2 regions of the Paenibacillus sp. W2I17 genome follow, and region 2 is predicted to be linked to the other one. Evidence: predicted binding sites of a transcription regulator. Region 2 holds the regulator's gene; the other holds the start of a gene.

Region 1 (16,901 bases), 6.8 Mb from region 2:
GCCCTCTCGTTATTGTGTGAAAGACGGCAATCGGGGCTCCCCTCTCGGGGAACCCTGATCTTCTTGCCGTAAGGCACGCTTCGTTCTAGATTTATTATTCAAACTTTCCGTAGAAAGCGTTGCGGTATACATCAGCCAGTTCAGTTACCAGCGGCAACTTCGGATTGGCGGTTGTACATTGGTCTTCGAAGGCACGGTCTGCCAGATAATCTACATGTGCTTCAAAGTCTTTGGCATCAAATCCGATTTCCTGGAACGATTCTTCAATGCCCAAGATTTTGTTCAGGTTACGGATGGCATTGATGAGACTGGTAACGCCTTCTTCTGTCGTACGAGCAGGCAATCCCAGTATGCGGGCGATTTCGGCATACCGCTCATCCGCTACAAAGTGCGAATATTTCGGGAACGATGCAAATTTGGTCGGTTTTTTCGCGTTGTAGCGAATAACGTGCGGCATCAGGATTGCATTGGTGCGTCCGTGTGCGGTGTGATACTGACCGCCCCATTTGTGCGCCAAGCTGTGGTTAATGCCCAGGAATGCGTTGGCAAACGCCATACCTGCAATCGTGGAAGCATTATGCATTTTCTCACGTGCCAGTTTGTCGCCTTGCAGCGCAGATTGCTCCAGGTATTGGAATACCAGTTGGATTGCTTTAATCGCAAGTCCATCCGTGTAATCATTTGCCATAACAGATACATAAGCTTCAATCGCATGAGTCAGTACGTCCATACCTGTATCGGCAACGGCTGTTCTAGGTAGGGAGTATACAAACTCCGGATCGACAATCGCTACGTCTGGAGTCAGCTCATAGTCGGCCAATGGATATTTGGTGTTACCTTGATTTTTATCTGTGATAACCGCGAACGATGTCACTTCAGAACCTGTACCCGATGTGGTTGGGATCGCTACAAATTTCGCTTTTACGCCGAGACGTGGATATTTGTAGATCCGTTTGCGGATATCCATGAATTTCTGTTTCAGATCGTTGAAGTCCGTGTCCGGATATTCATAGAACAACCACATGGCTTTGGCAGCATCCATCGGTGATCCACCGCCAAGTGCGATAATGCAGTCTGGTTGGAAGCGGCGCATCATTTCGGTTCCACGATCTACCGTTGTTGTGGATGGATCTGGCTCAACATCGGAGAATACTTCGATTGCTACCGGCATTTGGCGTTGACGCAGATAGTGTTCTACCTTTTCAACATATCCAAGCTTAACCATCATGGCATCCGTAATAATCGCAACACGTGTGATGTCAGGCATTTTGGCAAGATACTGCGTTGCGCCTTTTTCGAAGTAGACTTTGTTCGGCACTTTGAACCATTGCATATTCACGGTACGGCGAGCCACCCTTTTCACATTGATTAAGTTCACAGCGGTTACGTTGGAAGAAGTCGAGTTACGTCCGTATGATCCGCATCCCAGTGTCAATGACGGCATGTTTGTGTTGTAGATATCACCGATGGCACCGTGTGTGGATGGCGAGTTCACAATAATCCGTCCGGTTTGCAGACGATCTGCGAATTTGCCAATCACTTCTTCATTTGTGGAGTGGATAACCGAGGAGTGACCCATGCCGCCAAAAGCAACCACTTCTGCTGCACGTTCAATTCCCTCTGCTGCCGTTTTAACTTTGTAACAAGCCAGTACCGGGCTTAATTTCTCAGCCGACAATGGGAATTTGGTACCTACCCCTTCAATCTCGGCCACGAGAATTTTGGTGCCTGCCGGAACTTCAATACCGCACAACTTCGCAATACTCACCGCAGATTGACCAACAATCGCCGGGTTCACCGCACATTTCTCGGCATTAATCGCACCTGCTGTCAATTTTGCTGCTTCATCTTTGTTAACAAAGTAACAGCCATTTGCAATCATTTTTTTCTTCACTTGATCAAAGATCGGTTCTTCAATGATGACCGCTTGTTCAGAAGCACAGATCATGCCGTTATCGAAAGATTTGGACAGGATCAAATCCGTCACTGCCTGATTGATATCTGCGCTTTTCTCGATAAAGCAAGGTACGTTACCCGGTCCTACGCCCAGTGCAGGTTTACCACAGCTGTACGCTGCACGTACCATGCCTGATCCGCCTGTTGCCAGAATGAGAGCCACATCATTGTGATTCATCAGTTCGTTTGTACGATCCATGGAAGGATCATCAATCCACTGAATACAATCCGCTGGTGCACCATGTTTCACAGCCGCTTCCAGCAGGATTTTGGCAGCTTCCCGGCTACAATTCTGTGCAGATGGGTGGAAACCAAAGATGATTGGGTTACGCGTCTTAATGGAGATCAGTGCTTTAAACATCGTTGTTGATGTTGGATTCGTAACCGGGGTAATCCCCATAATAATACCGACCGGCTCCGCAATTTTCTGGAAGCTCTCATACTCGTTATCTTCAATCACACCTACGGTTTTGTCATACTTGATGCTGTGGTACACATATTCTGTTGCAAATATATTTTTGGTGATTTTATCCTCATACACTCCGCGGCCTGTTTCTTCTACGGCCATCTTGGCGAGCATCATGTGTTTATCCAGACCCGCAAGTGCCATCGCTTGCACAATCCGGTCAATCTGCTTTTGGTCCATCTTCATGAATGCGGCGTGTGCTTTATTCGCTTTGTCGATTAACGTTTGAATATACTGACCTGCTGTCGGTTCTTTTGCTGGGGCGACTTCGTTCTTTACAGCCATCTCCCTCATCCTCCTAAAGGTTCGTATTAGTTTGTCTCTCTCGTTTACATTCACATCGTAACATGACAATAAACTTAATTATGTGATTTTTTTCACAAAGTATAACAAATTTAATTTAAGTTTTGTAGTGTCCTTCATACGACCATTTTCACTTCCTATTTAAAATATAGGGCTGTAAAATTCATCCTCTCCATTAAAAGTGAATTTTATCACAATGTTTGAAATTTCGTCATTTTTGCCCCCTTTCCTTCCCCCTCAAACGGTAAGATTAGGTATATACTGAACTTAAAAATTGAACCACCGCAATTTGTACCGTCCTTCCTCCCGGCCGAGATGACCCTGATCAGGACGGCAACGGTTTGCGGCGAACCTCGGAGGCTACTGCTTACTACAGAAGGTCGTCCGATGGACATAAAGGGGAGATAGACTTATGAGAGAACTAACAACTGTACTGGAAAAGCGCGGTAATACTAACTGTTTCTCGGAAGCAAATTTCAACCATCTGCTGGTTACCATGAAAGATAGAACCTATCCGGAAGGTACACATCTGTACTGGGAAGGCGACATCTCTGACAAACTTTATTATATGAAACGGGGCCGTGCCCAGATCACCAAATCCACGGATGAAGGCAAGGAACTGATCATGTACATGTATCAATCCGGTGATATGATTGGGCAGGCTGATCCCTTCTTTGGCTCTAAACACAGCTTCTCAGCGGAAGTATTGGAGGACAGTGAGATCGGTGTACTGGAACATAAAGACCTGGAAATGTTAATCTGCCAGCATTGTGACTTCGCGATCGATTTTATGAAATGGATGGGCATCCACCACCGGTTGACACAGACCAAATTCCGGGATCTCATGTTATATGGCAAACCGGGTGCACTTTGCTCCACCCTCATTCGGTTGTCGAATTCGTATGGTGAGCCTCATGGAGAGCATGTCATTATTCACAAAAAAATTACCCACACGGACCTGTCCAATATGATTGGAGCCACTCGTGAAAGTGTAAACCGCATGTTAAGCGACCTGCGTAAGAAAGATGGGATTGAATATGACAATGGCATGATTGTCATCAAAGATCTGAAGATGCTGCAAGGAATCTGTCACTGTGAGCTTTGCCCGAACGAGATCTGTCGTATTTAATATTTGACTATGCTGATCGGATCTTGTTTATATATTTAATGAAAAAAGCCCAGTTCTCTAAAAAGAGATTGGGCTTCTTGGTATACTTAGGATGCATTGGTTAATTCAAGCTTAACCGCATCACGTGGATTCAATTTCATGTCCAGACCATTTTCCATTAATTCTTTGTCATTCACCATAATGACCCACCGCTCATTCATACGAGGCGTGACATTCTCGACCGAAACGACAAATTTGTTATTCTCCGACATTCTTACAATGCCGCTGGACTTCAACACATCACGAACTGTGCACTCTTGAACGTAGACGCCGGCATATTGACGATTAAGGGTTGGCATAATGTTTCCACCGCTAACCTTGAGTAACGTTGTCTGATATGCAACGCCATCCCCCCCACTGTCAGCGGCTTTCACGTAAATGATCACTTCATCTTTGGCATGAAGTTCCATGTCCCAATCTTCCTGTTCAATATCCTTGCCATTCAATTTGACAGCCCAGCTAAGCGAAGAATCCAGAGAAACTTCACCGACGGATTGAATCCGTTTGCCATCTGCCGTAAAATCAACCAGTCCGCTATTGAGTAATGCTTTTTTGAGTGTCAAACCCTCACTAAAATCTCGCTTAATGGACTTTGTCGCATCAGGCAAAAACGTACTGCCATCTACAGCCACTGTGATTGTATTCGCTGTTTCTGTTTCTTTGACAATTGGCTGCTCAGAAGGCTGTGTCTCACTACAACCAGCCAAGATCGCCAGTAGGAGCAAACATACACCTATGTAACCGGGGATTTTCTTCATCATGTAGGTAACACCACCCTGCGTAAAATCATTCACCCTGTTGTCCATAACCTCTATTATGGCACAACCTTCGGCAAAAAAAAGTGTCAAAGCCGTTACTTTTAAATGCTGTCCCCTCCAAATAGGGCTTGTACAAGAAAGAGAGCCTGCACACAGGCTCCCCAATCTAATTCATTTTTATGTTCTAATTGGTTACGTTATCACTGGACACAAGCCTGCATGTATGTCCGTCCTCCATCGCCATCTTTCAGATATGGATTAAGCCCGAAGAACTGCTCCTCAGATACGTAAACACCTGTCAGCAATCGCCCTTCAAGCAATCCACCGTCCACCTGCACGCAGCATGAAGGTGCGTCTACATACTCCTGATACAACGGAATCTGCCCATATTGTTGATGTACCTTGAATACCTTGCCTTGCTCATGCAAAGGTCGTTCCGAGAAATAGGTAGGCACAATATAACGGGCAATGACATCCAGTTCCTGCACGCTGTAAAAGGGTTCATCACCAAGCCATGGTGCAAACATTCGAATCTTCTCATATTGTGACCAAACAACCGCCTGAATCAGCATTTCTGCCTGAACCAGCCGACCTTCTCCCACATCCAGAACCAACCGCTTCCCATGGATGGTTTCTTCCATCTGAGAAGTCGTTGAATCAGGTTGTCCCAGCTCACATCCGATACACTTCCAGCCCCTGGACGTTTGAATCCATTTTTGCAGCACCGCCGGAGCTAATCTCGGACCATCGCTGTTCACAGAATGCGTATTCACTTCGGCAAGATCATCCTTAACTGAACGGGAATATGCTGTGCGCTTAAACAACTCCGCAGCTTTTTTATAAATTAGATGGACCTGAATGGATGCGCTCTCAAGTTCTGCAATATCTTCTTTGCCGTAGCGTACTTCAAGGGATAAGCTTTCTTCTCTCATGACAAGTGGGCCTCCTTCGCTCCGGCCGTCTGTGGCCATTTTCTATAGATTATACTACAACTCATGACAACATGTGCATAGCCCAGGAGAAAAACGCCGATCCACCTAATACTTAAGACAAAAACCCCTGATTTCCACGGAAATCAGGAGTCTATGTCATTCATGCAACAAAAGTGGGTGATGCTTATACGTTAGTCAACCCACTGCTCAGCCCAGTCTTGAATTTGATTCATGACAGGCTGGAGCGCTCTACCTTTATCCGTCAGTTCATATTCAATACGAACTGGCGTCTCGGGATAGACGTGACGAACCAGAATACCTTCACTCTCCAGATCTTTCATCCGTTCGGATAACATCTTATCACTCATGGATGGAATCAGATTGGAGATATCCTTGAATCGCTTCGAACCACTCATCAACGTTTGAATAATTAAACCATTCCAGCGCTTGCCCAAAAAAGAAAACGCCGTCTCAAAACGCGGACACATCCGCAAGTCTTGACCTTCCACATTAATCACCTCTTTAGAGATCACTCAAATCAACTTACATTTTGTTAGTATATTTCATATTAACATATTTAAGCTTCAAAGAAAACGCCTGCAACTAAAAAGTTTAAATTTTAGAAGCATAACATCCAAAATGGATCATACATCCCAGTATACATTACACGTTGCGTCGTAACCATGGGAAATATCGTATAACTTCCCCATAGTACTATCTTACCCAAAAAGAACCCAACTGCCACAGTCATCATTGACTCGGAGAAGGGTTCTTTTTGAATAAAACGTATAATTTCCATTTCACGATTGAGTTAGTGAATTAGACCAGCACGCCACCAAATGGTCTTACAGGTTCACTCTTGCCAAATTCCGGCTTAAAGCTGCGGGCAGGATATGCCCATTTCACTGCGTTGCTGATCACTCTTAATATTTCCGGCTTGTAATAGGTCGGATACGTCTCATGACCTGGTCGGAAATAAAAGATTTTACCTTCACCACGCCGGAACGTACATCCACTCCGGAATACTTCCCCACCCTGGAAGTTACTTACAAACACCAGTTCATCCGGTACTGGAATATCGAAGAATTCACCGTACATCTCTTCTTTTTCCAATACAATCTTGCCCTCGATGCCATCCGCAATCGGATGAGATGGGTTAACACACCATACAATTTCCTGCTCGTCAGCTACACGCCATTTCAGATCGCAGCTGGTTCCCATCAGCGCTTTGAATGGTTTGGAGAAATGACCTGAATGGAGCACAATCATCCCCATGCCGTTCAGCACTCGCTGCGCGACCTTCTGTGAGATCTCATCGCTTACGCGATCATGTGCCATATGTCCCCACCATATAAGCACATCTGTGGAATTCAGCACTTCATCACTTAATCCGTGTTCAGGCTGATCCAGTGTAGCTGTACGAATAGCAAAGCCTTCGCCGCCAAGTCCGTCAGCCAGTGCTCGATGCAGACCATCCGGGTAGACTTCCCTTACTTCATCGTGAATTTTCTCATGGACAAATTCATTCCAAATGGTGACGTTGATCATATTCAATTTCCCCCTAGTGTAGCTCTAAACCCACCACATATCGCCCAGCGGTTCTTCGATCAATACTTGCTGGAGATTTTGCACGGCTTTAGAGAATCCTTCTTCAACCGACATCAGACCGTCTTCGTGCTCAATACTTACTACATAATCATATCCGACCAGACGCAAGGCACTCATAATGTCTGCCCATGTCTTGTTATCATGTCCATAACCGACCGAGCGGAACTGCCAAGCCCGATCCAGCATATTGGTATAGTCCTGCATATCCGTTACACCGTGTTTGTTCACGTTTACCGGATCAATTGTTGTATCTTTTGCATGGAAGTGATGGATGGCTCCTTCACGTCCCAGGATGTGAATTGCCTGAACCGGATCAATACCTTGCCACCACATATGACTTGGGTCCAGATTGGCTCCGATCACTTCACCTGCTGCTTCACGCAGTCTCAGCAACGTTGCTGGAGTATGAACGGAGAATCCACCGTGCAGCTCCAATCCAACTTTTACGTTACGATCTGCTGCAAATTTACCCCACTCTGTCCAGTAAGGGATCACTTTGTTCTCCCACTGCCACTTCAGGATTTCCTGGAAATCATTCGGCCAGGGTGCAACAGGCCAGTTCGGATATTTGGCATCCTCATGGTCTCCCGGACAACCGGAGAATGTATTCACTACAGGTACTTCCAGCTTCTCAGCCAGTTCTACCGTTTTAACAAAATCATCGTGAAATCCTTTGGCAATATCCTTTTGCGGATGTAGCGGGTTACCATGACAGCTGAGTGCACTGATCGTCAAACCACGTGATTCCACTGCATTTTTGAAGTTTTTCAATGCTGTAGGATTACTTAACAACTCATCTGGCTTACAATGTGCATTTCCTGGATGTCCGCCTGTTCCGATCTCTACTGCTTTTAATCCCTTTGATGCTACATAATCAAGAGCATCCTCCAATTTACGTCCTCCGAATAGTACCAAAAATACGCCGAGTTTCAAGTGCGATTCCTCCCTAGATTAGATATCGTATGATTGCTGAATTCATGAATATTGAACTACAATTACCGTTCAGATCACATGCCTGTTTGATTAGTGTGGAAAATCGAGAGTGTTTCTATCCTGAAATTGAACGTAAGAATACTGGTTATTCTGCTTCACTCGTAAGAGCATCAAGCTTTGAACACTTTTTACTCAGACTAGTGTGATTCCACGGTTTCAATCTCAGTTTGAACTGTGCGAGTTACTGCAAAAGAATCATAGCTGCTCTCCAGATGGATGTGCTTGCCTTCAAGTGAAGAACGCTGGAATGAATGCATGGCTTCCAGTACGTGATAAGCAAGCTTGCCACTGGCTTTGTGTTCCCGTCCGGCACGAATGGATTCAACCATTTCCGTTACGCCGATGCCTCGTTCGTTTTGTCCACTTTCGAAGACTGGTTTGACCGTCTCCCAAGTGTCTTGACCGTATCTGCGAACCTTCACTTCCCCGTTAAAATAATTGGGGTCCGGTACACTAAGCGTACCTTCTGTACCATAGATTTCAATACGTGGCAGATCCGAAGCTCCGCGAATATCGAAACTGGTGATCATGGTTGCAATGGCACCTTCTGCAAAATCAATGGTTCCTGCCAAGTGAGTAGGCGTCTCTACTTGCAGTGCTGTACCTTCCTTCGGCCCAGAGCCAATCTTGCGATCTGCAATCTGTATCCCTGCCGAGGCGCTGATTCTGCGTATCGGTCCAAGCAGCGTAATCAGAGCGGTCAGGTAGTAAGGTCCCATATCAAACATCGGTCCGCCACCTGCGACATAAAAGAACTCCGGATTAGGATGCCAAGCTTCTGGTCCTCCACCCATGAAGAATGAAGTCGCTGCAACAGGCTTGCCAATCAGCCCATCCTCAATGGCTTTACGAGCTGTCTGTATGCCTGAACCAAGGAAGGTATCCGGTGCAGAACCAACATACAATCCCTTTTCCTCAGCCAACTCAACAACCTTGCGACCATCCTCAAGAGAAATTGCCAGCGGCTTCTCGGCATACACATGTTTGCCTGCTTCGAGTGCAGCCAGATCGGTCATGGCGTGACTGCCAGGAACCGTAAGGTTCAACACAAGTTCAATTTCGTTATTTTGCAGCAACTCATCTACATTGTAAACGTTTGCGATATTAAATTCATCTGCCCGTTCCTGAGCGCGTTCACGAATCAAATCCGCAACAGCCACGACTTCAATGACCGGGTTGTTTTTGAGATTTTCCAAGTAGATGGAACTGATGTTACCACACCCGATGATGCCTGCTTTCATTTTCTCCACTGTGACGTTCATCTCCTTACGCATGGTGAAAATCTGCGTTTGAATGGTTGAGATACATATGTTTTGTTGGATGTTTCCTGTTCCTTAAATCTAATACTATGGTATTCCGTTTCAGCTTCAATTAAAATGAATAATATGATTGAAACATGAACTATCTGGTCATAATTTTCAAATTGCAAGGAGTATGCCCATGCCGACAGATCAATCCTGCCAAGTTCTTACAGCAGGCTTTTCATTTCATCGTAAACCCTACGCTATGGTGCAGCCTGAAGGGGTGAAGAACTACCTGTTAAGACTGCAAACAGACGGACGTTGCCGTGCACGCATAGACGGGGACATGTCCCTGGTGGATGCGGGCGATCTGCTTCTTTTTGATCCTGACGAGCCCTATGAGCTGAGAATAGACAATGAAACCAATCCGATGGGAGAACGACTGGTGGAGAGTGGCGACTATCACATCTTCTTTAATGGTTCTTGGGTGGATGAGTGGTGGAAGCGTCACAAACGGCCGACCCGGATCAAAGTCGAACTGACGGAAAGTCTCTTGGTCCTGTTTCGACAGCTCGTACTGGAGCAGCGCCGCATCTCGAATCCTTACCCGGAAATTTCAAGTTATTATATGCGAATTTTATGTCTCGAAGTGGATCGACTGCTCGCGGAGCATCCAACGATAACCAACACCAATTATGTGGCCTATGAGATCAAGAACTACATTGAAGAAAACGCTTCCTCTTTATTCAAGCTGGATGATGTGGCAACACATATTGGCATCAGTGTCTCACGGGGTGTACATCTCTTCAAAGAAGCGTTTGGCAAAAGCATCATGCAATACACGCTTGACGTACGGCTGAATATGGCCAGGGAACGGATTATTTTCAGTCCAATGACCCTGGAGCAAGTGTCTGAGTCTTCCGGCTTTAACAACTATACCTATTTTCATCGGGTATTCCGTTCCCGGTTCGGCATGTCTCCGAAGGAATTCCGCGTCATTCACCGGGAACAGATGTAATCATATTAGTATACGTAAGTTGAACTTATTTGCGCGCGGCTATGGCCTCGGATACAACCATCGCCAGATCATCATTGCCAAACATGGACAACACGCCAAGTACCGTATCATCCGGGATCTCACCGGCTTCCTCCTTGGATACAATCAGCTTCTGCACCTGCTGCAAACGCTCGTTGCTCTGCTGATTCGGGTAGGCTTGCCGGTACATCTCTTCCGGGTCCAAACCATTATTGACACACCACTGGGCAAATACGAGGATCATCATCTCTTCTTCCTGTTTATAGGTTTCTACAACAGCTTCCTCGATCTGTTTATTACGTTCCTTTTCATATTCATCCATGACTTGTATTCCTCCGTATGTGTATTCTGCAATTATTTGCGAATCAATTGTTCCGCCAGTTCATGACTGTCCATGACATGACTTGCACTGATCAGGCAATCATCAGGTGAGTCCAGACAAGCCAGAAAATTATCAACTGCTCCGCTAAAACCTCTGCGTGCTAACACGGTGTCCCAGCTCCCGAACGTTTCTTTGGTTTCCAGACTCCCCTGTTCCATGTAGCTGATCGTGTCCATGTTCACCACTTCAACAGATCGTCCACCACCATGCAATTCGATTTTCTCCAGATCTGCCCCAGCTTCACGCACCATATCGAATCGACCGTAGGCTGTTCTGCCCAGCTTGGCCGTTCCGGTTGCATGCAGCAGTCTGTCCAGATCATTCTTCCGAATCCATTGATGAAGCAACTCCACATTATGATCCGAGTACCACAACATCAGATCCAGCATATGGATGAGATCATCATAGATGGTTTCTGCCGCAGGACGATCCTGAATGCCTGTACGATGTTTGGTCACTGTCAAGGATTCAAAACCTTTTCCACCCTGCATCCATTCTTTCGCTTTTTGGTACATCGGTGCGAATCTGCGGTTGAAGCCCACTGCCAGTAGCAGCCCTTGTGCCTCGGCAAAAGCAGTCATCTCTTCCGACTCCCGAATCGTATAGGACAACGGCTTGTCTACATACACGGCTAATCCCTGTTCCAGACATTGCATGACAATGTCAAAGTGCGCTTCCGTTGCTGTATGTACAAACACCGCATCCAAGTCCCAGGACAACAGTTCTTTCAGATCCGTTGTTCCCCGTTCTAATCGATACGCCTCCTGAACGGCTTTGACCGGCTCCGGAGATCGGTTCATAATGCCTACAATCTCCACGTTCGGATGAGCTGTTAACAGCGGCAAATATACTTTACGTGCAATATCGCCGAGGCCGATAATTGCAACTCGTTTACGTTGGGTTGTTTCCATGATGATCATTCCACCTTCAGTTCGGTTCTATATTTCCACGTCCTATAGTGTAACCCTTCGGACAGCAACTTGCCAGTGATTGCAGCAGACTTCGATCATATTGTTCAGACAATGGGCGAACGTGGTAAACTTAGGAGGAACAGCAGTACAGATCGGGACACGACCAGACCTGCCTGATCTGAAAGGAGCGTTTGGGATTTTGCGAAAATGGTTATGGCTCCTCCTATATGTTTTACTTGCTGGAGTCACGTTTATTTACAGATATGAACTGCTGGCCTGGACCGATCTTCATCAGTCCATACCGCTGTTACTCGCCATGGCAACATTGTTTGCTCTTGTGCCTGTCATTCCTTATAAGTTTGTTATTATCGCGTTTGGTTACAGTTACGGTACCACCACGGCAGCCTGGATATGCTGGCTTGGCACCACACTTGCAGCCATGCTCGTTTATGGCGGAGCAAGAACCATCTTCAGACATCAGGCGAGATCGTACCTCGAACGCATTCGGGGTCTGAACCGTTTTACCACATGGATGGAAGCACATCCGTTCATGGGTGTCATGGCGATGCGACTGTTGCCGATCGTGCCTCAGATGGCCGTTAATATTTACGCAGGTATAACGTACACGCCATTCTGGGTCTTCATGGTTGCCACGGCCATTGGCAAATTGCCAGCGATTTTTGTTTTTGCCTATGCAGGTGCACAGGCTGAAACCTCCATCTGGCTGAGCCTGGCCATCCTTGCCGGATATCTGGTGTTCATGGCCATTGTATTGCTCTTATTTCGCTTTCGGTCACGCAACAAAGCCTGAATTCAGAATTCGCAAACCGTTCAGATTCAGCTTGTTTTCATTCCGGCTTGGTTGGCTTGCCAATTCAGGATATAATAGAAGAGCAAGCCTAATGCTTGTGTAACAAGTGTTAATAAAACGGTAGATTGCTGGAGCTCGAATACGAGCGCTAAATCTTCATCAGAAATGGAGTGACTATAGCATGGAACAACATTCAAGTGAGTTAGCAACTTTTGCAGGCGGATGCTTCTGGTGTATGGTATCCCCCTTTGAAGAACTGCCCGGTATTCATAAAATCGTATCGGGTTATACAGGAGGACATACCGAGAATCCAACATATGAAGAGGTCTGCTCGGAGACAACAGGACATGTAGAGGCTGTGCAAATTACGTTTGACCCTGCCATCTTCCCTTATAAGAAACTGGTTGAACTGTTCTGGCAGCAGATTGATCCTACGGATACAGGCGGGCAATTCCATGACCGTGGATCTTCCTATCAGACGGCCATCTTCTATCATAGCGAAGAACAGCGCCAGATTGCGGAAGCTTCCAAAGCGGAGCTGGGTCAAAGCGGGCGTTTTGACAAACCAATCTTCACTCCGATCTTGCCAGCCAAACCGTTCTATGAAGCGGAAGAACATCACCAAAATTATCACCGGAAGAACCCTGCCCACTACAAACGCTACAGCAAAGGTTCTGGACGTGTAGATTTCATCGAACGCAACTGGTCCGGTAACGTGGATAAAGACGGGCTGAAAGAGCGTCTGACGCCGCTTCAATATGAAGTGACGCAGAACAGCGCAACCGAGCCTGCTTTCCATAACGAATTCTGGGATCACCACGGTGATGGTATCTATGTGGACATCGTATCTGGCGAGCCATTGTTCAGTTCTACCGACAAATACGACTCCGGCTGCGGCTGGCCGAGCTTCACACGTCCATTGCGTGACCACAACGTGAAGGAAAAAACCGATCTCAGCCATTTCATGATTCGTACCGAAGTGAGAAGTCGTGAGGGTGATTCCCATCTGGGTCACCTGTTCAACGATGGTCCTGCCGAAGCAGGTGGAATGCGTTATTGCATCAACTCTGCGGCACTTCGTTTTGTACCCAAAGAAGACTTGCAAAAAGAAGGATACGGTGAGTACGCCGTCCTTTTCCAATAAGTTATAATACAAATACAAAAAGAGCAGTGGGATGATCCCGCTGCTTTTTTGTTGTACATTTTTGTTTTTAATAGACGAACTATTGTTGCACGAGAATGCATTGATTAGGTTTGGCTCGAAGAGATTTCCGAATTCAGTTGACTGGCAGGAGCCGTCTGATCATTACGAAATTGAATTCGCATCGCTGGAACGATACCCATGATCATCACGGTAACCGAGATTGTGTAGACGATAAAAATGGATGTGCTGTTCATCAGTACACCTGCCATGGAAGATCCAAGAAGCATGCTTCCTATGAATAAAGGTGTGATGGTGCCATTCACTCTCCCGATCAAGTGCTCATCGATCCGGGTGACCAAATACGTGGAGATGATGACGTTGATAAATGCCAAACTGATTGAGCTTAAGAAGCTGATCAAAAGGGTCAACCAGAACCAACTGGATAACACTTCACCCATCGTGGCTACAGCCAGACACAGCACACCTACAAGCAGAGTTAAGGTCTGGTTCAGCTTGGCACTTACAGCAGCTGCAATACCTCCTCCAATCAATAAACCTATTCCGGACGCTCCAGAGAGAAACTGTAACGACGTTGCTTCAAGTCCCAGACGTTCGGTGATCAGAAATATTCCAAGTGGGCTGATGAGACCCGCAGAAAGCCCTATACAGATGAATACCAGACTAAGCATTTTTAACGAGCGAGATCGAGCAACATATTGCCAGCCTTCTTTGATATCCGCTAATAATGAGGTATTTGTTTCCCGCTGGGTGGCGTCTTTAGGCAGCAATGTGAGTAGAAGCGCAGAGGTGAGGAATAGAATGAGTAATGCGTACATGGATGCCTGAATTCCCATTGCAGTGTATATAAACGTTCCGACGATTGGTCCGAGAATTAAAAACAACGATTGACCACTCTGTGTAATCGCAATTGCAGATTGCAAATGTTCTCCCTTTATATTTCGCCTCACAATCTTTAGAGAGGATGGCTGAGAAAACTGGCTAACGATAGAGGATACAAACGTGGCTACGTATAGAATCTGCCAATACCCGGAAGATAAAACGCCAATAATCATGACAATAGACAATGCACTCAGAATATCCCCCAGTATCATCGTACGTTTGGGATTCCAGCGATCAGCAAGTGCACCGCCAATGATGGAGAAAACAAAAATCGGGGCATATTCAAGTACGGTAATCAGCGAGACAGCTATTGGATTTCCCTGAGTTCGATCCATTACATAATATAGGATCGCCATATTCCGGATCCATATCGCCAGATTTTGCAACAAATCAGACCCTGTCACGATTAAAAAAGCTTTATTCCTGAACAATGTGTTCATTCGCCATCTCCTCTTTTAAACCGACTGTCCGGTTTATTAATATTTAAAAAGAAAAACTGACGTTACATCAGCTTTTCATGGTTAACGTTGTTGAATGCCTGCCAGCAAACTGGCCATGCCTTTGTGGTAAATACGACGAATATCCGCCAAGTCCTTCTCGTAATAGAGTGTAGTCAATCCGCTAAACAGACCGTAGATAATGTGCATTACATCCTGTGGATCATCCGTCTTTAACTCCCCATCTTCCATCCCTTTAGTAATAATGGACTCGTATGTCGCATACGGAATTCGGATCAGCGAAAGCATCTCGTCTAGCATCTCCTGACTAACGACCTGACCCGAGACAAACTCGTTAATGGCGTGATTCAGCGGGTTAGCCAAATCATCTACATAATGGTCAGCAAGTCCGTACAGTTTATCTACAGCTGTCTCATACCCGGATTCTTTCTCTAGCCAAGCATCCATCCAGTCTTCATTATTAAGCTTGATTAGATACATGAATAACTCTTCTTTGCTTTTGAAATGATAATAGATGCTGCCTTTACTCCGATTGTTAATCGTACATATGTCTTCCATGGAAGTTGCACTATATCCCTTTTGGGCAAACAGTTCCTTGGTATTACGTGCAATGTCTTTCTTTATCTGGGTAACATCTTTTCTTCGTTTGACTTCGATTGGAAAAACCTCCATAAAATAAACCGACTATTCGGTCTAATAGTATCACAGCACAAATACCCCGTCAATTCTATTTGCACAGGCACCCTCTCATTTGCTGCTTCAAAAGATGTACAAGAGAGTGCCTGGCGACAATTCAGGAAAGAAGTCGTCACATCATACTTACGATCCAACCGATCCAATACGCAAATGGAATTAATAACAACTGTGCCAACAGTGTACCGAATAAACGGGATACAAGCATGCAGCCATAAATCTGATTCATGCGATCCAAACGGATCTCGCCACGTAATGATTTGTCACTGAGCAGGGAAATCCGCGGATCAATCAGGATGGTTAGCAAAATAGTCGCTATTCCGTTAATTAACCCGGTTGATTGGGATGCAGCTACAGCCTGCCCTGGGTAAAGGTACGCTGCGTATAAGCTGGACAGGACACCTGTGGTATAGATTGCGGTTACCGCTACATTAAGCAGCATTAACCGTCTTGGCATCCCATGTTGTACCAATCGTTTGGCCATCTTCCAGGATGGCGGGGTGATGTAATACGTTGCATTTCTAAACTTGCTTCGCTTCAGCATACCGCGAACCATAGCAGGGATAGAACCAGCTGCTTCAAAATGCACGACCATTCTCGATGAGAGCTTCACCATGGTTGGAAAACACAATATGGCTAATGCCGTTCCAATTGTTGCCGCACCCATTAACCAGTGCAGCTGCGCCGCAAAGTGTGGATTGGCTCCACGTGTTGCGGTATCCACCAGATTACCTACCATTGGGCCCTGGGCCATATTCGAGGTTCGAGAAACCAACAGCAAGATACCCGCCAAAGAAATGGCTAGCGCGATTCTGCGGGTGCGTAGTCCACCAAGGCGGAGCGCGTATGACAAGCTGTCTGCGGCATGAATCAGCATGGTGAACAGCATAGGGATTGCCAGGCTAAGACTAAACATATGTATGTACTCCTTTATATTCCTGTTATTGAACTTATTTCTTTCATGGACAGCATTATACTCCTCTGGCTTGCAAAAGTATAGGAACGAGATCCTTTTATATAAGTTGAAATAAATAATGTTTACACTGGACACTCCGATGACAGAACAACCTTCCGATCGCTGTTATCCCCAGATTTTTTTGATTCCTTTTATAAAGGGGTAAATCCGGGGATAAAGGCGAAC
Region 2 (16,901 bases):
GGACCATGTGCCATTCGCTACCTTTTACGATATCATCGAAGATATGAAACAGAAGCAAACACAAGGAGTGCTGTAAACGATGGGCTTTGAAAAGATTACATTGGAACACAAACGTCAGGTCCTTGAAGAACTGGCTGATATTAAAGCGTTGTTCGCCAGCCGTAACTGGTTCCCCGGAACAAGTGGCAATCTGTCGATGCGTGTAGGAGACTTTGACCCAGAGCAATTTTATTTTGCGGTTACTGCCTCAGGCAAAGACAAATCTCTTCGCACACCGGAAGACTTCCTTTTTGTAGACAAGCATGGTAAAGCGATTGAAACAACAACGTTGAAACCAAGTGCCGAAACGTTGATTCACTGCGAAATCTATCGTTTGACCGGCTGCGGTGCTGTATTCCACGTGCATACCGTGTTTAACAACCTGATCAGTGAATTCTTTGGAGCAGATGGGCACGTACCGATTCAAGGAATTGAATTGATCAAGGCTTTTAACATTTGGGAAGAAAATGCGGAGATTCGTGTACCTGTCCTGCCTAACTTTGCGGATATTCCATCTATCGCTGAATTGGTGCCAGGTGTACTTGATGCCAATGTACCAGGGATCTTGCTTCGGAACCACGGTATTTATGCCTGGGGTAAAAGTGCTTTTGAAGCGAAACGTCATCTGGAAGCGTTCGAGTTCCTGTTCGAAGTGATGTACCGTCAACTTCTGCTGAAGGGCGCTACGAAATAGCAATCATTTATTCGAAATCAAAGCTGCACAACCAAAAACACGCCAGAGGCTGATATACATAGCCCTTGGCGTGTTTTTATGTTATGGGTTAACAGCGATTGAAAGGTTACTCTGTCATCGTAGTGTCAGTGTAAATAATCTTTAATTCAACTTGGATCGTAAATTACAGTCGATCATCCCGATCCTTGAATAAAAAGAGACTGTCTGCTCCCTCATCATTTCGATGAGCAGCACTATGGATCCCCGTTCCCCTCTGCTTGCCAAACAGCAGTTTCAAACCGCCAAAAATGAGCAGCAAGGATACAATGACGGTGTTCAAATAGGAACGGATCTCATAGGTCATGAATGCATTAGGGAAGAGCTCATTCAGCTGTGGAATGACAAGACGGATCGTCAGGTAATATAGACCCAGCGCGGCAATCCCAAATCCAATCAGACGCTGATGCCGGGCCCAGTCTTTGAAGATCGGTTGATCAACCAATGGCTCGCGTCCATAGCGACTGGAGCACTGTAGCCCGTCAAAGAAGCTGTAGAACCAGATCAACGGAATCATGAACAGGAACACCGATAAATGAAGCAGGTCCAGAACATAGATACTTGCAAGGAACAGGAACATTAATTGTATGCCTCTTTTTTGCAATCCCAGATAGAGATGACCCGCACCTGGAAAAGCGGATAACAGCGTTGCAAGCACTTTGCTACGTCGTCCCGCTACTCTGCCCATCTCCAATTCTTCGAATAATGTCCGATCCTGTAATATCTCACCAGCCTGCTTACGGTGGACATGCTGCACCGCGTCAAACATGCAGTATACCCATATTACAGGCAGTATGAGTAGGAACATCAAAAATACCGATTCATTGGTGATCGAAGCCACAAAAACCATCATGGCAAATGAACCAAAGAACGCCATCAGGAAGGACAACCCACGATGCAACAATCCCAGATGAAGATGTCCCAATCCTGGAACAAATGAGAGCAAAATAGTGAAGAATCGTTCACCTTCACTGCCTTTTCGGTACATGGGTTGACCATAGGGCCCCTCAGGATGGCCATATTCACCACCTGGATGTTGATGCAGCTCATCTTCATTCATCTGCTCCATAGGCCCTTGCTGACCCATGTATGCTCCCTGGTAGGCTGCCCCTTGGTGTGGAGGCGCTCCATAAGCCGCACCGAATCCCCTATAATGTGCTTCTCGGGCAGAAGGTGTACGGAGCAGAACAATAACCATATCCAGCATGCTGATCCCCCAGAAGAAAGCAGCAAAAAGTGCACCGAAAATCATTAAATCTTGTTCATTAGTGACCATTGCTAACATGAATGAGCCAACAGCTGTTCCGAAGAAAAGCAATGGATAAATCACGGCTCTTGCGGCCCGACCCCAATACATAAAACCAAGACCGGGTATCAGGTTTAATAGAAATGCGAGTAATTTGTTACGATCTGAGTGCACAGTCGTCATCCTTTCTTTTCAGGCAATGCGAAACCATTTATGGTTTAGGCTTGAGGTTATCCAGCCATGAAGTGGCTGCCTCCGTCCATTTCTCGGTAAAAGACCCTCTGTGGTCGCCATCCTGGAACTTGTGATATGGTGCTACCTTGTCAAAAAGTCCAGACGAGAGGAAGATCAATGTCAAACAGGCTGCTACCGCGTAATGGAACACTTTATGATCAAGCCAGCGCCGGTTTCGTCCAGCACGGAATTTGCGTTGTACCTTGGGTGATTGAATGCCCTCAATCCGATGCATGACTGAATCCGCAAAACCTGTTGGGTCATGTAGCGGAGGCAGTTCCCCATGGATACCGAGTGCTTCCAAATAACTGTCCATCACATCCGGGTCTTCCATCAGAAGCTGTTCCATTTGGTTCGCTTGAGTTTCACTCATATGGCCTTCAATATAATCAATCCATTGCGCAGTGGTATATTTCTCCTGTTTACTCACGCCATTCATCCTCCTTCCAATGTTTTCGAATCCACTGCCGGGCACGATACAAGCGGGATTCCACAGTCTTCACAGCCACCTGTGCATCACTGGCAATCTGCTCATAATTTTTTTCGCTTAGATAATACGCAGTGATAATGTCACGATGCTGAGCAGGCAACTGATTAATTCGTTCGCGAAGTTTATCCTGACGCTCTTCACGAACGAGACGGGTAAGAACGTCTTCATCCCGTCCGGGCATATTGATTATTTTTTCTTCTCCACCCAGATCCTCAGCAGTTCGTCTGCCCAGCTTGCGTTTGGCATCAATCGCTTTGTGAAAGGCAATTCGGGTTAACCACGTTTTGAAACCTTCAGAACGGTAGTCGGGGAGAGACTTATACATCTGTATGAACGCCTCCTGAGCTGCATCCTGTGCTTCCTGATCGTTCCTGAGTACGGAATAGGCCACATGGTATACATGCTGGCTATACTTATCAATCAGAGTACGCATCTGAGATGTATCTCCTTGACGGATTTGTTCGATTACGCGCGCTTCATCAATAACTCTCCCCTCCTCTCCAATACTATAGACGACAGCTTGTGTGTTAACCCCTGCGTGATCTATTAAATTTTTGTAAAATAAAATGAATTCATTGCCTGAAAGGTTGATATTGCTGATCACTCATCCAATCTATAATCCAAAAAAAACAGGCACAGAATGACTTCTGGCCTGTTTCTTGTCCCTGCCTACGCTGGAATTAACGTCCACCATTACGAAACCGCTGTGTGTACGCCTTCGCGTCTTGAACGGTCTTGACACGATTGCGACTCCACTCAAGCAGGATTCGATCGATATACCGGAAATGTACTTTGCCTGCAAAAACCGCTTCCTTCAGAGCCATTAGAATCAATTCCTCTTGATAACGGTCCTGATCCAACCAGCCGGATATCGTCTCGCACTCCATTGGCGAGAGCGGACGTCCGAATTCTTTTTCGAAAATGGAGAACATGTTCCGTTCTTCCTCTTCTTTTTGAACACTGTTCGAATCTTGACGTGCTGTATTGCTACTCTGCTGCTCCGCACGGAATGCGGCTACTTCTTCAGCAGTGCACGCTGCAAGTTTGGCATATAATCCATGTAAATCATATCTCTCGTACTGGATGTCCCGTTCTTCGTCACGGTGCTCGTCAATAGCAATATACCCATCCCTCATCAGACGTTGCAACATTCTGGCAATGCCTTCAGGTGCAAGTCCCATGCGCGCCGCAAGCTCTTCAAGCGTGGGAAACTCATTGAACTCTGCTTGACGGAACCCTAGCAGTTGAATCAGAAGAAGCACTTCTGCATCTGATAGGCCAAGCTGGTGATAATAACGTAACAAGGCATACGGCAGATGGGCTGTACCCGAAGTCATGCCATAAGCTGCTCCATCCAACCAAGCTTTGGATGTGGTGTCTTCCATAGACGCTCCTCGGTTAAGCATTAAGGGTACAGACGATAGAGCATACGTGGGAATGCGATTGTTTCACGTACATGATCCAATCCACAGATCCATGCTACCGTCCGCTCCAATCCCAGACCGAAACCGGAGTGAGGAACCGATCCGTATTTACGCAAATCCAGATACCATTGGTAAGCTTCATCCGAGAGATTGTGCTCCTCAAAACGTTGTTGCATCAATTCCGGATCATCGATACGCTGCGAACCGCCAATAATCTCTCCGTAGCCTTCTGGTGCAATCATATCCGCACAGAGGACAACTTCAGGACGATTCGGATCTGGTTTCATATAAAATGCCTTGATTCCCGCAGGGTAATGTGTGATAAAGACGGGTGTATTGTACTTCTCAGCAATAGCTGTTTCGTGCGGTGCACCAAAGTCTTCTCCCCAAGGAATATCAAAGCCTTGTCCATGCAGGAACTCAATTGCTTCATCATACTTAATACGCGGGAATGGAGCTACGATGCCTTCGAGTTTGGATACGTCACGACCGATAGATTCCAGTTCTGCACGGCAGTTTTTCACCACAGATTGAACGACATGAGCGATAAATTTCTCTTGTACGCGCAGACTTTCCTCGTGATCTACAAATGCCATTTCCGGCTCAATCATCCAGAACTCAATTAAGTGGCGACGTGTTTTGGACTTCTCTGCGCGGAATGTTGGACCGAAGGAATATACCTTGCCCAGCGCCATGGCTGCAGCTTCCATATACAATTGACCACTTTGTGTCAGATAAGCATCTTCATCAAAGTATTTGATGTGGAACAGGTTCGTTGTTCCTTCCGCAGACGATGGTGTCAAAATCGGAGGATCAACTTGTGTGAATCCGTTACCATCAAAGAACTGCTGAACAGCGCGAATAATCTCTGCACGAATCACCATAACAGCACGCTGCTTCGTGGAACGAAGCCACAGATGACGATGATCCATCAAGAAATCAACACCATGCTCTTTAGGCGTAATTGGATAGTTTTCAGTCAGGTGAATGATCTCAACCCCTGTAACAGTCATCTCGTAACCGGACGCACTGCGAGGTTCTTCACGAATAATACCTGTAACATACAAAGAGCTTTCTTGTGTCAGGCTCTTGGCATTGTTCCAGATCTCTTCACTAACTTCACTTTTTACAACAACCCCTTGGATATATCCGGTTCCATCACGCAGCTGCAAAAACTGAATTTTACCGCTGGAACGTTTGTTGTTAATCCAGACACCGATTGTTACGGTTTCACCCACATGCTCGTTCACATTACGAATTACACAATTCGTATTCATACCCATATCTCCCCTTGATTCCTGAATTTGAAAATGCAGCGGGCAGGCTTATGCCTGTCCTCTGCACTTCCTTGTCATTCTATATTTACTTTACAGTTAGATTACTGAGAATTCAATACGATTCGGTGTGTATCACGTGCAATGACCAATTCTTCGTTTGTTGGCACAACGAGAACTTCCACTTTGGAATTCGCTGTTGTGATCCGGCGCGGTTCACCGGAACGAATGGCATTCAGCGCTTCATCCAGTTCAACACCCAGATAAGTGAGCTGCTCACATACTTTTTGGCGAAGTACAACGGAGTTCTCACCTACACCAGCCGTAAAGACGATCACGTCTACACCGTTCATTGCAGCTGCATATGAGCCGATGTATTTACGCAGACGGTATTCGTACATTTCAAAAGCAAGCGTGGAGTTGGCATCGCCATTCTCCATACCCTCCGTAATCTCACGCATGTCGCTGCTGATTCCGGAGATCGCAAGCAATCCACTGTGTTTGTTCAACATGGAGTTTACTTCGCTTACGCTCAGTTCTTCCTTGTTCATTACATAAGGTACGATGGCTGGATCAAGGTCACCACTACGTGTTCCCATCATCAGTCCCTCAAGTGGAGTCATACCCATCGAAGTATCCACGGATACGCCACCTTTAACTGCTGTTACACTGCCACCGTTACCAACGTGACAAGTGATAATTTTCAGATCTTCCAATGGACGATCCAGATACTCAGCAGCAGCCTTGCTTACGAAATCATGGGAAGTACCATGTGCGCCGTAACGACGTACTTTATATTTTTTGTAAAGCACACGCGGAATAGCATACAGATAAGCTTTTTCCGGCATCGTCTGATGGAACGCTGTATCAAAGACCATAACCTGTGGAACACCAGGCATGTTGGCTTCAGCCGCACTAATACCCATCATTGCTGCAGGGTTATGAAGTGGAGCCAAGTCGAACAAACGACGAATTTCAGCTTTGGCAGCATCATCTACCAATGCAGATTCTTTAAATGCTTCACCACCGTGAACAACACGGTGTCCAACAGCTTGAATTTCACTTACAGAATCCAGTACACCATTTTCTTTGTGAGTCAAAATATCAATAACTTTACGGATTGCTGTTGTATGCTCCAGAATTTCACTAACTTCTGTAACATCCTCACGGCCTGTCGGTTTGTGTGTCAGAATGGAGGAATCCATTCCGATCCGTTCTACCAAACCTTTAGCCAGTACAGATTCGTCAGTCATATTATACAGTTGATATTTGAGCGAGGAACTCCCCGCATTAATTACGAGTACTTTCACAGTCGGTCACCATCCTTGTCGTACTTGAAGAATCCTTCGCCTGTTTTGGCACCCAGGTGTCCTGCACGCACCATTTTCTTCAGGACTGTTGAAGGACGATATTTCAATTCTCCGAATTCACGGAACATTCTTTCGAGTGCAGCTTCAACAGAATCCAATCCAAAACGGTCAGCCATTTCGAGTGGTCCATGTTGGAAGTTGTATCCGATACGCATTGCATCATCGATATCTTCAGCAGATGCAACACCTTCTTGCAATACATGCAACGCTTCGTTAATCAGCAGGCAGATCAAGCGGGAAGTTACGAATCCAGGTGATTCATAGATCATGACTCCTTTTTTGTCCGCTACTTCTTCAACAAAACGTCTGGTCTCTTCGAATGTTGTATCCGAAGTTTTCAGTCCACGAATAATCTCTACAAGATCAACCCGGGATACCGGGTGAATAAAGTGCATACCAATAACACGCTCTGGGTATTTGGTCGAGCTTGCAAGCTCGGTCAAACTCAGCGTGGATGTATTACTTGCCAGAATGACATTGCTTGGACAAACTTGGTCCAGTTGGCTGAATACTGCTTTTTTCGCATCCAGATCCTCTGAAATTGTCTCAATGACCATGTCGCAAGTTCCAAGTTCAGCTAAATGAGCTACCTTGGTAATACGGGAAAGAATCAATTTCTTCTCCGCTTTTGTAATCGCCCATTTCTCCAGTTGTTTATCCAGATTGGTTTCGATCATGTCATATGCATGGTCCAGCTTTTGTGTTGTATGCTCCACGAGAAGCACATCAAGTCCTTTGGCTGCGAGCATCTGGGAAATACCTTGCCCCATCGTACCGCCGCCGACAACTCCTATTTTTTTGAAAAACATGGTTCTGCTCCATCCTTTCGGTTCTCTATTTCTCTATTGTACCCTGTTCGCCGAAAATTACAAATTTCGACCCAACATATAATAATATCTTAGCACGAGTGAAATGTAAAAAAAAATAACCAGCATAAATAAATTATGCTGGTAGAAGGGCACTGTCACGAAATTGACAACGAAATTGCTCGCCGGACAAAACTTCCTCACGAATCAGGATGTCGAGTGAATTGTCGAAAATTGTCCGTTGTTCTTCAAGCAACTGCTTTGTCTGTTCCATCAGTTCTTGCAGAATTAATTTATTCTCTCGCATCAGTTCCTCGGTTGTTACCATATCCATGTTCACAATCCCAAGTGAAGTCAACCCCGAAGCCATCATGGTCTGTACAACATTGGTTGCCTGATCAAAGTCATTGCGTGAACCTGTGGAACGACCACCGTAGTACATTTCCTCCGCAGCTGCTCCTCCAAGTGCAATCATGATCTGCTCTTCCAGGAAGCGCTTTGTATAGAGGAACTGTTCTTGTTGCGGGTTATGACGTACATATCCCAGCGCCTGACCACGCGGACTAAGTGCCACCTGACTAACACTGCCTGGGCGAACGAGTTCTGCCATAATGGCATGTCCCAATTCATGAATGGCGACCCTTTTCTTCTCTTCCACACTGGACTCACGGTCTGTCTTCTCACCCATCATGACCTTATCAATAGCCATGGACAAATGCCGCTGTTCAATGTTTAACATCCCGTCCCGCATAGCGTATATAGCTGCTTCGTTCATCACACTTTCGAGCTGTGCACCGGAGAAACCATACGATTCTTCAGCTGTTTTCTCCAGATTAACTTCCTTCATCAGAGGTTTATTCACCGCATGCAGTTCCAGAATATGCTTTCTACCCTTTTTGTCAGGCAAGTCCACTTGAATGTGGCGGTCAAAACGTCCCGGTCGCGTCAGGGCGCTATCCAGCATCTCTTTACGGTTCGTTGCAGCGATAACCAGAATTCTTGGCGTATCGGAAGAATAGATCCCATCCATTTCCGTCAGGAGCTGATTCAGGGTCTGATCATATTCACGCTGTTGACCACCTTCACGTTTACCCCCGATGACATCGATTTCATCGATAAAGATAATAGCGTTTTCCTTATTTTCCTTGGTGGCACGGGTCCTCGCGTCCTTGAACAAATCCCGAATTCTGCTGGCACCCACACCAACATACATTTCCACGAACTCACTACCCGATGCTGCTACAAAAACAGAATCGGTGTAATGGGCAGCAGCCTTGGCCATCAACGTTTTCCCTGTCCCTGGAGGGCCCGTCAGCAAGATCCCTTTTAACGGACGAATCCCAAACTTCCGAATTTCTTCATGTTTGATGAGAAAGTCAAGCGCTTCACGCAATTCCTGCTTGGCACTGTCCTGTCCGCCAATTTCTTCAAAAGTAAGCTTGGAAGGTCCTTTTTTCTTCCGTTTACGTTCCTGTGCAGCGCCTACTGTAATCCCGCCACGCATTTGCATCATGAACAGCAAAGCTCCGACAAGTACCGCTGCAATCAGAATCGGAACAATATTAACACCAGTAAAAGCAAGGAAAATAATCAATACGGGAAAAAATCCGATGGCAACTTCTTTTGTCCATTTAGGCATTAGGCCACACTCCTATCTGACCGGGCACACGCGGCAGAATAATAAACTTGCTGGCATCTCCGTCTCTGAGACTGACATATACATTGTTGTCATCCATCGCTGTATTTACCTTAATTCCATTCGTCGCCATCTTTGACAACGTTGGTGTAATCTCGGTGTATTGCTTGTTCTCCATCGCCTGAGCTACGGTAAACATCGCATCCCCCCACCAACTTTCCAGTGCTTCACTGGAATGATCCACAACATCCAACTTTAGTGAACGTGTTCCAATTAATGTCTGTCCTTCTTTGTGAATATATTGTACCAGTCTGCCCAAATCAACATCAGGTTGCAGATCCAGTTTCAATTGTACGTCATCGCGGTTAATAGTTAATTGAACGTCATTGACTCCATCGTACTGGGTAACCATCTTTTCAATCGGATTCTGCACGGCCACCTGACGATATACAAACCAACCTCCAAACAACACAACGGCTGAAATGACGGCAGTTAAAGCAATAGGCAATACTTTTAGCTTCAAGTGAATTACCCCTCCCAGATTTTGGCCTAACCTACTGGCTTATTGGTATATACGAATATGTGCACATTGACTCCTGCGAGAATTTCGACAGGTTTGTTTGTTTTTGAATGTAACTTTGAGTACATATCTGAGTATATCACATCGTATATACATTTTCGAAGGTGAAAATATGAATAAATTATTAATTTTAACTATTTAAATCAAGAATGTTTACAGACAACACAAAGAACCGGTTCAGTCGGATATCCGTCTGCCGGTTCTTTCATTTCTTTAATTCTCTAGTTATGTCGCTCTATTTGTTCTAGCTGTTCGGGAGTGTATAGACCAGGTCCACCTGTTCTCCGTTGCTAAAACGATAAAAGCGATAGTGGTTATGCGTACCGTCTTTATAATACACTTGCCACACATATATTCCATTCACAACTCCGGGCATGATTCGTTTAATCTCGCCGGCAGGAACTTCAGAACTGAAGCGATTGCGGATCTGCGCTTCGGACATGCCATTCTGCAGCAGCTCACTGTGTACAGCGTTTGCCCCCGTAGCCGGTTGATTGTTTGCATCGAATTTAACCCAGACCATAACATCCTGGTTATCCTTATTTTTGCCGATCAGGGTCCAGTAGATGTTGTCAGAGCCTTCTTTGTCTCCCCAGATGTACTTGCGCAATTCATCATAGGATGTAATGCCCAGTTGCTTCTGTGCTGCTTGTATGGCGAGCGCTTCTTCCTTACGTTGGTCCTGTGTGACATAGACGTAATAACGCTGAAGTCCAAACAGAATCAGAACTAGTGCAAGCAGCGAAATCCATATCCACTTCTTTTTTTTCTTCAAAAGCCGAACTTCCTTTCCCTATGATGCTCTGTCCTGCAATTAACGAGCAAGCAGACCATCAAATGCCAATTGAGACTCACGCAAAATGCGTTCTTCATCCAGCGTCAGACATTCGCCATGTTTCACCACTTGTTTTCCATCCACCCATACGTGCTCAACATCTTTGGCAGAAGCCGAGTAGATCGTATGTGAGATCAGGTCTGTATGTGGATAGAAATGTGCCTGTTCAATGTCAAGGGCGATAAAATCAGCCTTCATGCCGACCTGAAGCGCTCCGGTATTGTTCAAGAAGATAGATTTGGCACCATATGACGTTCCGAGTAGTAACGCTTCGCCTGCTGGTACTGCCGTCGGGTCACCAGATACACCTTTGTGGATCAATGCAGCCAGTCTCATTTCCTCGAACATATCCAGGTTGTTGTTGCTTGCCGGTCCGTCTGTTCCGAGTGACACGGTAACTCCTGCTTTCAGCAACGCAGGTACCCGCGCAACACCGGAAGCGAGTTTCAGGTTACTTCCCGGGTTATGGGATACAGCCACATCATGACGGGCCAAAATTTCAATTTCTTCGTCATTAAGATGCACCGCATGTGCAACCAGAGATGGACGGGAGAAAAAGCCCAGTTTCTCCAAATGTGCCACAGGACGCAGTCCATAATCAGCCACGTTCTGCTCCACTTCACGAAGCGTTTCAGACATATGTGTATGGAGAGGAAGGTTCAGATCGTTCGCGACCTGCACAAGCTTCTCTATGTAGTCAGGAGGGCATGTATATGGTGCATGTGGCGAGATTACGGTTGTAATGCGACCATCTGCCTGTCCATTCCACTCACGTGCAAACGCTGCCGACTCCTCCAGCTTCCGCAGTTGCTCTTCTTCCGAGCACAGTCCGATTACACCACGTGCCAGTGCTGCTCTAACGCCGGATTGCTCCACAACTTTGGCAACTTGATCCATGTGATCGTACATGTCCAAGAACGCTGTAGTTCCGCCTTTCAACATTTCAAGCACCGATAGCGAGGTTCCCCAATATACATCTTCTGAAGTCATTTTCGCTTCCATCGGCCACATTTTTTCCTGCAACCATACTTGCAACGCAAGATCGTCTCCGTGCCCTCTGAGCAACGACATTGCTGCATGACCATGCGTATTGATCAGACCCGGCAGGAAGAACAGTCCTTTTCCATCTACTTTGGTACTATTTTTGTCTCCATCCGGCAATGTCTCACCAATATGCACAATCTTGTCATCCTCAACAACCATGTATCCTTGAACCACGTTCCATGTTGTGCCGCCTTCATTAACGGCAAATTTGCCGTTGTGAATTACCCATCTATTTGTTGTCATCTTCCTCGTCGTCCTTTCCAGTCTCCAAGTAATAGGCCAAACTAAGCAGATCCGTTGTAAAGTCAGCATGGTGAATGCGGATATGCGGCGGTGTTTTTAGAATGGTTGGTGCAAAATTAAGGATCGCTTCGATTCCGGATTCAATAAGCTGATCCGCTACATTTTGGGCTTCCGTATCCGGAACCGTAATAATACCGATGCGGATGTTTTCCGTTTTAACCGCTTCCGTCAATTCATCCATTGGTTTTACCGTCAAACTGTTGATTTGACTACCAATCTTCGGTCCATATGCATCAAATACAGCAACAATCTTCATGTTGTCTTTCAGATATGCGTTGTAGTTGGACAAGGCTTGACCGAGATTACCCGCTCCTACCAGAGCTACATTAATTTGCTGATCGATTTTTAGAATGTGACGAATTTTCTCGATCAAATAGGATACATCATACCCGATCCCTTTACGACCAAAATCACCGAAGTAAGCCAGGTCTTTACGAATTTGGGCCGGATTCAGATCCAGCCTCTGTCCAAGCTCTTGAGAAGAAACAGTAGCCACCTCACGCTGATGCAACTCGTTCAAATAACGCAAGTATACAGGCAGACGTCGTACCACCGCTTCCGAAATTTTATCCGATTTCATTCTTGCTCCCCCTTACCAAGGCCACGATAAAATAATAGATGAAAAGATGAGCATTCTGTATAAACTCAAAGATAAACGTGACATTTTATACAGAATGCTCCTTGTAATTTAGGTTATAAGTTCTTGCGTGCAACTGCTTTAATCGGATACGGGAATATCTAATAAAGTTTAACGCCAAACAATAGTTTCATGCAATGATATAACGAACAAAACAACCATTATTTTTGTTCATTAGCAGGTTTTTCCAACCAATCGGTAATTCGTGGAACCATCTGCTCCGTGAGCATGTGTTCCATTTTGGGACCAGGTAATGAATATAAAAAGAATTTACCATAGTACGCTTCAATCACCCGTGTATCATAAACAATGACAATTCCTCTGTCCTTCGCTGTACGCACCAACCGGCCAAATCCCTGTTTGAAACGAATGACCGCTTGCGGCACGGACAGTTTCATGAACGGATTTTTCTTCTGTTGCTGAAGCAGCTCACTCTTGGCTTCCACCAACGGATGATTCGGTGGCTGGAAAGGCAGTCGAACAATAGCGAGACAGGTTAGGGCCTCTCCCGGGATATCTACACCCTCCCAGAAGCTGCTTGTGCCCAAAAGTACCGTTGCTTTGGCATCTTGGAACCTGCGAGTCAATTTGGAACGACTTCCACTGTCAACGCCTTGCCCAAGCAACGAGATGTCGTTACCAGATAGCGCCTCCTTCAGCGGATCATAGACCTGTCGCAGCATCTTGTATGAAGTAAACAGAACCATCATGCGTCCACGCGTAGCAATTGCCGTCTCTGCGAGTGATTGCACCAGCATATTAACAAAGTGCGCATCACCCACACTTCCCTTCACACTTGGGAAATCACGCGGAATCACCAGAAGTGCCTGATCGCGATAGTTGAAAGGTGATGGCAACATCGACGTTAACAGCCGATTATTCTCAGAGGCTTCCTGTAAGCCAAGCTGCTCAATCATGAACTGGAATGACTTATCCACTGAAAGCGTAGCTGATGTAAGCACAACACTTTTCTTTTTATCAAAAAATAAATCCTTAAGTTGTGCACTGACATCTACAGGTACGGCATACAGCTGGAGAGATTTGCTGCGGAACTGGCCGCTGGCTTCCATCCAGTATACCGTTTTAGCATCATCCATACGCATGAAGAAACGTAGATTCTCCTTCAATGTGGTCAGATCTTTCAGCAATCCTGTAATGTCCGTGATCAAACTATCCGATTGATAATCATCCTGATCCTCTTTCACCTCAAGCAGCAATTTGTCCCCTTTTCGAACCAAATCGCCCAGAGTCACATAGATCTGGTTCTCCAGATCCTGCAACTCCTGCCATTTTGCAGGTTTCTGAGATGCTTTCAGACGCAGTGAAAATTGCCCCGTCTCTCCCGGTGAAGCATCACTTCGTTCAGGCAACAGACCGAACAAGGCATCGCTCATACGATCCCACAGCTCCTTAACTTCAAGAGCGAGCGGGAACATCTGATCCACCATGGAGCCCCATTGCACCGAATTTTCATGCCCGGATAACTGCGAACGAAGCATAGGCAGCTGACCATTACGACTGTCTTTAAATAGGCGGGTCAGTGTATGAACCAAGGTGAAATATTTCATATGCATTCCAAGATGTTTACCAGCGACATCCTCCAGATGATGTGCCTCGTCGATCACAAGACTCTCATAGGCTGGCAGCAGCTGATGCGCGGCTTTCACATCCGTAAATAATTTGGAGTGATTGGTGATTACGATATCAGACAACCCTGCCTCATGTTTGGCACGATGGTAGAAACATTTGCGGAACCATGGACATGATCTTCCCAGACAAGACTCAGATTCGCTCTGTACCGTCTCCCAGAAGTCCCCTCCGCGTCCGCTAAGGTTAAGTTCCTCATCATCTCCGGTTTCGGTCTGCGTAAGCCAGACAATCATCTGAGCTGCTGTGAAATAATCCTCTTTAGGTGTGGCGAATTCACGTTTATTGATTTTGTGTTCAAATTTGCGCAGGCACAGGTAATGTCCACGTCCTTTGAAGACAGCAGCTTTAAACGGGAATGGAACCACTTGGGTAAGCATCGGAATGTCCCGCTCTCTCAATTGCTCCTGCAGATTGATTGTATGCGTGCTAACCATAACTTTCTGTTCCTGCTTCACACTTTCGTAAATAGCAGGCAACAGATAACCCAGAGATTTACCAGTGCCTGTTCCTGCTTCGATCAAGAGATGTTTCTCTTCATCCAGGGCTTGCCTTACACTGCTGAACATCTGAGTCTGCGCTTCACGCTCTTCGTAATGATCTAGTGTATCCTTCAGGTTCTCCCGAACCTGGTCCATAAACTGTTCGAAGCTTACACCATCAAGGGGGTTAGCCTCCCGCTCATCGCGTGGTGCACCAATATCGGTCCAATCACTTACATTAAGAGCAAGCTGACGATAATAGGTATGTCCGTCCAGATCCTGAATCGGCTCTGCTTCCTTCTCACTGCGCATTCCGTCCAAGAACCAACCCAAGTCACTGTCTTCTGGTGCAAACAGGTCACTGAGGCGCTGAATCGTTATGAGCGGTAATTCCTTTAACTCATCCAGACACTTTAGCAGCACATAGGCTGTCGCCAGTGCATCACTGTCTGCCTGGTGAGGGCGATCATGTTGAAATCCAAATTCGGAAGACACATAACCGAGTTGATAAGAACCCAGTGATGGGAATGTAATCTTCAGAAAATCAATCGTGTCCAGAATGCGGCCAGTGAACGGCAAATAACCGCAACGGTCAAGAGCATTCTGCAAAAAGTGAAAATCAAAAGCGACGTTGTGTCCAACAAGCACCACATCATTAAGCAGCGGAACCATCTCCATCATCATCTCTTCGAGTGAAGGAGCGTCCGCTACATCTTCATCGGTAATACCCGTCAACCCCGAAATAAACGGGGGAATCGGTACACCGGGGTTCACATAAGAACTATATATTTGAGTTATGCTGTAGTCATGATCTATGATGGCAAGTCCGGCCTGTATAATCTCACCGTCGGACTGCGTGCCGGTTGTTTCGAAATCCAATACGGCAAATTTCATTGCAATGTACGGTCCCTTCCATTCCAGTCTATGTTACAGCATAGCAAAAAAAAGGGGATTTGAAAATTAACTGACAAAAAAGCGGTGTCCCCGCCGCTATGCCAAAGGAGGGAACACCGTTTTTTGTCGCCGAATTCCCGCTTAATGAAGGGTCGTCAGCTGATTAGCATATTGCAATTTTCCCCTGTTCAACCTGCAAGCTTCCATGTTGTACAGTGGTTCGGTCAATGTCGGGTCATACTGAAGGGCCTGTGCAAAGAGTGAACATGCAGCTTCGGGATTCGCAAGCTTGGCTTGAATACAGCCCAGGGCGTTACATACAAGCCCTTTTAAGCGAGGTGAACCCTTAAGGTACATGATCTGCTGCAAATGTGTCCCGGCTTCAGCCATTTGTTCCAGATTCAGATACGCGAGCGCCAGGTAAAAACGAGTCAATGCACTCTCCGGATGGTCGGTCACAACCCGGGAGAACTGCATGATCGCCTGCGGATACATCTGTAATTTGAAATAACCCTGACCTCGACTGAAACATTCCAGATGGAGTTCAGGCAGAGCGGTAACAGCTTCCTGTTCCGGTTCAAGGGAAGCAGGCTTATCCATTTCCCGCTCCCTTACCTGGCTCATCTTTTCTTCAAACATCAGCCATTCATCCAGCATTCCGTCACTCATCCGCTTAAGCAAGTTCCACTTTTGCAGCAATTCTTGTTTGTTCAGGCCTTCAGCGGAAGGATAGCTCTTGATAATTTCATCTAACATGTCGTTCATTTCTGCGAAAACATGCTGGAACATCGATGCATCCCCACCCTTGAAAAAATGGATTAGTGCAGTGACCTGTACTCATTTTTTGCTTCAAGGGCCGATTTCATTCTCCTTACCAGTCGATTACATAATTGTTGCGTGGACTTCCTGTTTCATCGTTTGTACAGGTTTATTCTGTCCATCTACAAATACAACGGTTGGTTTGTGAGTATTTGCCTCTTCTTGCGACATCATGGCGTAAGAAATGATAATGACGTTATCTCCAGGCTGCACCAGACGTGCAGCTGCGCCGTTAAGACATATGACCCCGCTTCCGCGTGGTCCTGGAATCACATAAGTTTCCAGACGTGCACCATTGTTGTTGTTCACAATTTGCACTTTTTCGTTTTCCATCAAGTCGGATGTTTCCATCAAGTCTTCATCTATGGTAATGCTACCCACATAGTTCAAGTTGGCTTCCGTTACCGTAGC

What was found. Region 2 encodes Rex, which represses fermentation and respiration genes when NADH is low (regulators of the CRP and FNR family bind a similar motif). Its sites were predicted from a motif close to TTGTGAAATATTTCACAA; they were not measured.
Region 1: the regulator Rex is predicted to act here: its motif matches at 2,788-2,805, upstream of adhE (bifunctional acetaldehyde-CoA/alcohol dehydrogenase).

The regions. Positions count from the first base shown of each region.
Region 1 is NZ_JAUSXM010000001.1:6,977,350-6,994,250, reverse strand. It holds gene adhE (bifunctional acetaldehyde-CoA/alcohol dehydrogenase) at 95-2,707, opposite strand; gene QF041_RS31150 (Crp/Fnr family transcriptional regulator) at 3,138-3,854, shown strand; gene QF041_RS31145 (hypothetical protein) at 3,941-4,654, opposite strand; gene QF041_RS31140 (hypothetical protein) at 4,852-5,583, opposite strand; gene QF041_RS31135 (winged helix-turn-helix transcriptional regulator) at 5,775-6,071, opposite strand; gene QF041_RS31130 (ThuA domain-containing protein) at 6,403-7,131, opposite strand; gene QF041_RS31125 (sugar phosphate isomerase/epimerase family protein) at 7,156-8,124, opposite strand; gene QF041_RS31120 (Gfo/Idh/MocA family protein) at 8,322-9,434, opposite strand; gene QF041_RS31115 (AraC family transcriptional regulator) at 9,625-10,443, shown strand; gene QF041_RS31110 (hypothetical protein) at 10,469-10,783, opposite strand; gene QF041_RS31105 (Gfo/Idh/MocA family protein) at 10,816-11,754, opposite strand; gene QF041_RS31100 (TVP38/TMEM64 family protein) at 11,855-12,565, shown strand; gene msrA (peptide-methionine (S)-S-oxide reductase MsrA) at 12,747-13,709, shown strand; gene QF041_RS31090 (MFS transporter) at 13,814-15,049, opposite strand; gene QF041_RS31085 (TetR/AcrR family transcriptional regulator) at 15,131-15,739, opposite strand; gene QF041_RS31080 (lipid II flippase Amj family protein) at 15,876-16,676, opposite strand.
Region 2 is NZ_JAUSXM010000001.1:210,254-227,154, reverse strand. It holds gene QF041_RS01155 (2-hydroxy-3-keto-5-methylthiopentenyl-1-phosphate phosphatase) at 1-76, shown strand, start outside; gene QF041_RS01150 (methylthioribulose 1-phosphate dehydratase) at 80-733, shown strand; gene QF041_RS01145 (multi-tm2 domain protein) at 897-2,198, opposite strand; gene QF041_RS01140 (hypothetical protein) at 2,227-2,679, opposite strand; gene QF041_RS01135 (RNA polymerase sigma factor) at 2,672-3,172, opposite strand; gene QF041_RS01130 (DnaD domain-containing protein) at 3,420-4,124, opposite strand; gene asnS (asparagine--tRNA ligase) at 4,145-5,440, opposite strand; gene QF041_RS01120 (acetate/propionate family kinase) at 5,542-6,747, opposite strand; gene QF041_RS01115 (3-hydroxyacyl-CoA dehydrogenase family protein) at 6,744-7,616, opposite strand; gene QF041_RS01110 (AAA family ATPase) at 7,750-9,252, opposite strand; gene QF041_RS01105 (hypothetical protein) at 9,245-9,772, opposite strand; gene QF041_RS01100 (cell wall elongation regulator TseB-like domain-containing protein) at 10,074-10,604, opposite strand; gene QF041_RS01095 (amidohydrolase) at 10,644-11,951, opposite strand; gene QF041_RS01090 (redox-sensing transcriptional repressor Rex) at 11,938-12,591, opposite strand; gene dinG (ATP-dependent DNA helicase DinG) at 12,810-15,671, opposite strand; gene QF041_RS01080 (tetratricopeptide repeat protein) at 15,813-16,460, opposite strand; gene panD (aspartate 1-decarboxylase) at 16,554-16,901, opposite strand, start outside.